Regions from separate parts of the Caecibacter sp. AF58-12pH5A genome, predicted to be linked through region 2. Evidence: riboswitches for the same ligand, from Rfam matches in the RefSeq annotation. Region 2 holds a riboswitch; the other holds the start of a gene.
What was found. A riboswitch is a leader RNA that binds a small molecule or an ion and turns the genes downstream of it on or off. The one in region 2 is predicted to bind cobalamin.
Positions count from the first base shown of each region.

Region 1: another riboswitch for cobalamin. It lies ahead of PGX44_RS06820 (sirohydrochlorin cobaltochelatase); the one in region 2 lies ahead of PGX44_RS02755 (sirohydrochlorin cobaltochelatase).

Region 1 covers NZ_JAQDBC010000011.1:40,669-44,085, forward strand. Annotated here, with positions in the region: gene PGX44_RS06815 (OPT family oligopeptide transporter) at 1-1,360, shown strand, start outside; cobalamin riboswitch at 1,515-1,698, shown strand; gene PGX44_RS06820 (sirohydrochlorin cobaltochelatase) at 1,824-2,828, shown strand; gene PGX44_RS06825 (MotA/TolQ/ExbB proton channel family protein) at 2,918-3,417, shown strand, end outside.
Region 2 covers NZ_JAQDBC010000003.1:98,739-102,155, reverse strand. Annotated here, with positions in the region: gene PGX44_RS02760 (NAD(P)-dependent malic enzyme) at 1-323, opposite strand, end outside; gene PGX44_RS02755 (sirohydrochlorin cobaltochelatase) at 451-1,467, opposite strand; cobalamin riboswitch at 1,554-1,728, opposite strand; gene ptsP (phosphoenolpyruvate--protein phosphotransferase) at 1,870-3,417, opposite strand, start outside.

The sequences.
Region 1 (3,417 bases), on a different contig from region 2:
CTTCCAGTGGGGCACAGCCCTGGCCGACAAGCATAAGCTCGTCTTCAGCCTCGATAACGACGCGGCGCTCTTGGGGATTGGCTATTTTACGGGTCTGCGCTATGCCTGCATCATCGCTGCCGGCTCTTTCTTTGCCTGGGTCGTCTGCATTCCCGTCGTCTATTACCTCGGCGGCGACCACCTGATGGTCATCAAGGACCAGCAGGTCCTCCTGGCCAACGCCCCTGTAACGGCCGTCTTCAACCAGTACGTGCGCCATATCGGCATTGGCATGCTGGCTATGGCCGGCGTCATCGGCCTCCTTTCTATGAGCAAGGTCGTCGGCGGCGTCGTCAAAAAAGCGGCAACGGATATGTTCTCGTCCCGTGCGGCCGGCCAGGAAACGCTTTTGCGGACGCAGCAGGATATTCCCATGAACTACCTCGTTATCGGTACGTTCCTCATGGTAGTCCTCTTTACGGTTTTCTTCCACCTTACGTGCTCAGAAAACCTGACTCAGACCCTTCTGGCCTTCGTCATTGTCCTCATTTTCGCCTTCATGCTTTCTGTTGTCGGCATCAGCTCCATTGCCTTTACAGGGAATGAACCGGTTTCCGGTATGACCATCTTCATGATCATCGTCTCGGCCGTCATCATGGCCAGCGTCGGCATGAGCGGCGACAGCGGCATCGTTGCCATCCTCATGATGGCTGCCTTCCTGTGCTCGACCTTGTCCGTTGCGGGTAACTTTATGTCGGAACAGAAGGTTGCCTACCTGACCGGTGCGACACCGCGGAAAATGCAGCAGTGGCAGCTCGTATCCATCGTCCTGGCGTCCTTTGTGTCTGTTGGCGTCATTATCCTGCTCAACAACGCCTATGGCTTTACAGGCGAAGGTGCCCTCCAGGCACCGCAGGCCAACGCCATGGCGGCGATCGTACAGCCCATGATGGGTGGCGGCGAAGCACCGTGGCCGCTTTACATGGCCGGTGCCTTCTTTGCGGTCATCCTCTGGATGATCAAGATTCCGCCTTTGGCCTTTGCCCTCGGCGCCTACCTGCCTATGGGAATTAATACGCCGGTTCTCGTCGGTGGTATCGTTTCCTATCTCGTATCGCACAGCAGCAAGGACGACGCCATTAACGAGCTGCGCCTCAGTGAAGGCAGCACCGTTGCGTCCGGCTTCGTCGCCGGCGGCGCTATTGGCAGTCTCATCAGTGCCGTCCTGCACATTGCCGGTATCGACTGGTTTATGAAAGCCTGGGAAGCCACACCGGCCGCTACGTACTTAGGCATCGTCGCCTATCTCGTACTCTGTGCTTTCATCTACAAGATGGCTGTCAGAATAAAAGAAAAAAGAGCAGAGAATAAAGCTGAATAAGGCAATCTCTACGTCACGTCCTCCGTGCAGGCCTTCGCTTGCAGGAGGACGTGTTTTTTGTCTTGCCGGGCCCGGCGAAAAGCCTATAGCAGTATTCGAATTCCTTATATTAGGTTTGACGCACTATGTGCCCTGTGGTATAGTTTTAAATGTAAATGTATATAGTAAATCAGGTGTCGTAAGACTCAATAGAAAAGCCGGTATAAGCCGGCGCGGTCCCGCCGCTGTAAGGACGAGTGATACTGCAGGAAACGTCACTGTGTAGCCGTAGCTACATGGGAAGGCGCAGTAGAGCCATGAAGCCAAGCCAGAAGAACTGCCTGATTGTGATCACCGGTATGACCTGCGAGCGATGGGGAGGAGATTTTTTGTGTTAGCCTGTAAAGGAAACCTGACGAACCGCGCGGAGATTCCAGCGCGGTTTTTTTATTGCCCAGGTGCCGGTAGAAAAGGAGAGATTGCGATGCACAAGAAACAACCTGTAGTAGCTGCCTTAGCCCTAGCCTGCCTGGCTGTAGCTCCATTCTGGTTGGACAACAGCGTCCACGCTGCGTACACCTTAAGTCCAGAGGTAAAGGACGTGACGCCGGCCCTCAAGGAAGCTACGTCCTTAGGTGTCCTGACCTACAATACCCCGGACCTGCAAAGCCTGGAAAATAAGGATGCCATCTTAGTCCTGAGCTTTGGTACGACTTATACCAAGAGCCGTCAGGCCACGATTGATGAAACGGTCAAAGCTATTCAGGCAGCTCATCCGCAGACGAAGGTCGTCGTCGCCTTTACGTCGCATATTATCGTCGACCGCATCAAAGCTCATGAAGGCCTTACCATTCCGACGCCGGAAAAAGCTCTGGAACAGCTCAAGGCCGAAGGCTATACGCGCGTGGCTATTGCGTCGCTGGATGTCATTCCCGGCGTGGAATATGACTACGACAAGGCCATATTCAATAGCTATAAGCACGCTTTCAAAAAGATGACCCTGGCGACGCCGCTCTTATATTGGATGGGCCAGGAAGACCAGCGTGATGACCTAAGTGAATTCGTGACGGCCTTTGCCAGCCAATTTCCTAAGCTCGGCAAACACGACGCCATTTTGGTCATGGCCCACGGTACGCCTCATCCGGCAAATGCCTATTATTCCGTCCTCCAGGACCGCTTGAAAACGGCTGGCTACGGCCAGGTCTATGTCTATTCCGTCGAAGGCTGGCCGCACCTCGATACGGTGATTCCGCAGCTGAAGAAAGCCGGTATCAAGCACGTCATCCTCATGCCCATGATGATGGTCGCCGGTGACCACGCTAACAATGACATGGCCGGTGCCGGCGCCGCTTCCCATAAGAGCATTCTCGAACAGCATGGTTTTACCGTTTCGCCGTATATCCACGGCCTCGGTGAAAACACGGCAGTACGGCAGCTCTTCGTCGAACGGGCTAATGAAGCTGTAGCAGCGCTGGAAAGTACGAAATAGGAGATAATAGAAGAGTATGGGGCAGGCTGACAGAATGCAGTCTGCCTCGCCTTGTGTCACGTCCGTATTCTTTATAAGGGAGTCATATTGTGGAAGGTATTTATCAGGGAATTCTCATGTTTCAACAGGGCGGCGTCGTCATGTACGTCTTGCTCCTTTGTTCGCTTGTAGTCGTCTATTTTGCTGTCGAACGGGGCCTCTATTTCCGCCGCATGGATGCGGGCAGCGACTTTGCCGAGCGCTGCAGCTGCGTCCTGCGTCAGGGTGATGCCGGTCAGGCCACAGCCTGTATTGCCCAGGGTCACGGTGCCTTAGCGGCGATCTTACAGGCTGTCCTCAGCGGCAAGGCCGGTGTAAAGCCGGCAGCCTATATGGAAATGGAGTCCGGTATTGCCATTGCCCGTTTCCGGCAGCACTTATATTTTCTCAGCGTCATCGTCACGATGGCACCCCTTTTGGGCCTCTTGGGCACCATCAGCGGCATGATCCGTTCCTTTAGTATCTTCAATATCGAATCCGGCCAGGCTGTGGCCATTACCGGCGGTGTTGGCGAAGCCCTCATTGCCACGGCCTTTGGCCTTTGTGTGGC
Region 2 (3,417 bases):
AAGCAGATAGGTACGGCATTGACGCCGCCAAAGACTTTGAATAGGATGGATTTCCCTTCCATAACCGGCATGGCCGCTTCCGGACCAATATCGCCCAAGCCCAGTACACGCGTACCATCAGAAATGACGGCAATCATATTGCCACGACAGGTCAAGTCGAAGGATAAATCCTTATCCTTCACAATTTCCCGGCACGGCTGGGCTACACCCGGCGTATAAAGCGTACTCAAATCATCCCGTGTCTTCAAGACAGCCCGGGGGAGCGTTTCAATGATACCTTTTTTACCACGTCGTACAGCCATAGCGGCTTCGTCAAAATTCATATCCTCACCTCATCATCTAATCTGAAGACTGATACATAGCACAGCCTTTTTCTATACACCGTTATCTTATACTGATTTTTACAGTAAATCAAAGGCTTTTACCTGCCAGCCACGTTAGGCCCGTGAGTTATACAGTTTCTCCTGTCAGTGCCGCCCAGGCTTCATTGGCCCGTTCGACAAACATTTTCCGGACGGCTGCATTTTCTCCCAGGCCATGGATGTACACGCTGACAGAAAAGCCGGCTTTTTCAAGCAGCGTCTTATGCGAATCGTCTGCCGTACCGGCCATGTCATTGTTGGCGTGATCACCGGCGACGAGCATCATCGGCATGAGCAGGACCTCCCTAATGCCCCGGGCCTTGAGCTGGGGTATAATTTCCCCAAGTGCCGGCCAGCCTTCGACGGAATAGACATAGACCCGGTCCAGACCAGCCTGGTTCAGGCGGTGCTGGACGACGGCATAATAGGCGTTGGCCGGATGGGGCGTACCGTGGGCCATGACCAGGATGGCTTTATTTTCCCCTAAGGCCGCCGGGGGAAACTGCGTCGCAAAGGCCCGGGAAAATTCGGCTACATCGTCACGCTGCTCCTCTTGGCCCATCCAATAGAGAAGCGGCGTACCTAAGGTCATCTTCTTAAAATTGGCCTTATATAAGTCGAAAATAGCTGTCATATAACTATATTCCATACCGGGAATGATATCGAGAGAAGCCAGGGCTACGCGCGTACAGCCAGCCGTCAGGAGTTCTTCCAGGGCCTGTTCCGGTGTAGGTATGACACGGCCTTCCTTGGCCCGGATCCGGTCGATGATGATGTGGGACGTAAAGGCCAGGGCCACTCGTGTATCCTTATGGGCAGCCTGAATGGCCGCGACAGTCGCATCGATATTCAAGCAGCGGCTTTCCGCATAGGTCGTGCCGAAGCTGACGATAAGGAGGGCGTCGACATTCTCCCTATGAGCGAGCTCCGGGTTCTCATACGTCCGTACGCCAATGGCCGCAGCCTGGCGCAAGGCCGGCGTCGGGTCCTTGACGGCCGGATGCAGGCGGTACGACGCCTTTGCCGGCACACCCGTATAGGCACCACAGCCGGTAATTCCCATAATAGAACATAGACATACACGTTTCCATAGCTTACGAAACATAACACTGTCACTCCTTCAAAATAATTCCTGAAGACGGCAGAGCAGGCGCTGAAAAAACATCATCCACTCCCTATGGCTCGCAGGTTCGTTGATTACACAATCAGGCAGTTCTTCTGGCTCGGCATCATCACTACGCTGCGCCTTCCCATACTCCTGCGTACAGTGGCATTTAGCAGCCTCGCTCCACCTTACAGCGGCGGCACCGCGCCGGCTTACCCGGCTTCTCTTTTAAGCAAAAGCACCTGATTGAAAGAAAAGTACTTTGACTGTACCATAGACACTACGGCCTGTCAAATATGCTGAAAAATCTATTTTCCCCAGAATGTTTCACGTGAAACAAGCAGGGTGTTTCTAAAAAGACGCCCTGCCCAAAGGCAGAGCGTCTTGACAAATACATCCGTCTTATTTGCTTAAATCAAGGGAGCGTACTGTATCCCGCAAGGGCAGGACCGACTGGGGGCTCACGGACAACTCGTCTACACCCATGCGCAGGAATGTTTCGGTCAGGCTCAGGTCTGCACCGAGTTCACCGCAAATACCTACCCAAATGCCGGCCTGGTGGCCATTGGCAATGGTCTGGCCGATGAGACGCAGAACGGCCGGATGGTGCGCATCAAAGAACGAATCCAGCTGGGTCTGCTGCCGGTCAATGGCCAGTGTATACTGGGTCAGATCATTGGAGCCAATACTGAAGAAATCGACTTCCTTGGCCAGGTCGTCACTCATAATAGCCGCTGCCGGCGTTTCAATCATGATACCGATTTCCATGTCTTTATCATAGGCAATACCCCGGCGATCCAGATCCTGGCGCACTTCCTGCAACAGTTCCTTAGCCCGCCGTATTTCCTTGACCGAAATGATCATGGGGAACATGACGGCTATCTTGCCAAAGGCCGATGCCCGGCACAGTGCCCGGAGCTGGGTCTTGAAGAGTTCCGGACGGGTCAGGCAAATACGGATTGCCCGCATGCCCAGGGCCGGATTTTCTTCTTCTGCCAGATTAAAATAATCGACTTTCTTATCGGCACCAATATCGAGTGTCCGGATGACAACCTTTTTGCTGGGCAAGGCCTGGACCGTCTTTTTATATGCTTCGAACTGTTCCTCTTCTGTCGGATAGTCCGTCCGGCCCAGGTAGAGGAATTCACTGCGGAAGAGGCCAATGCCTTCGGCATCGTTGGCCAGTACCTGTGGCAGGTTATCCGGATTGCCAATGTTGGCAAAAATTTCTACGGTCTTGCCGTCTTTGGTTGCCGAAGGCAGGCCGCGGACCAATTCCAGCCTCTTACGGCGATCTTCTTCTTCCTTTTGAGCCTGTTGCATCCGGGCGAGTGTTTCCGCATCGGGATTAATATAGACCGTACCGGTCGTACCATCGACAATGGCCAACAGGCCATCTACGTCCTGATGGAGCTGTGTCCCCGTATTGACAATAGCCGCAATGCCCAGTGTACGGGCCAGGATGGCCGTGTGGGAGTTGGCACTGCCGCCTGAAGTGATAAAGCCCAAGATTTTATCCGTATCGAGCTGCATCGTTTCACTGGGAGCCAGATCATCGGCAGCAATAATCACTTCATCGTATTTACTGAAATCAATCCCCTGGCCGCCGCACAATTCCTGTTCTACCCGGCGGGATATATCCAGCACATCTGCGGCCCGGGCCTGCATATACGCATCATCCATTTCCCGGAACATAGTGGCAAACTGCTGGGCCGTATTCTCAACGGCCGCTTCGGCATTGCACTGTTTTTCTTCAATCTGGCTGACGATAGAATCGATGTAATCATCATCTTCGAGCATCATCTGATGTACTTCAAATACGGCTGCCTGTTCTTCGCCGACTTTTGCCAGGGCCTTTTCATACAGGGCCTGGAGCTGGCGGATAGCCGCTTCCCGGGCTGCCTGGAAACGGTCGATTTCTGCTGCTACATCTTCGACTTTACGTTCTGC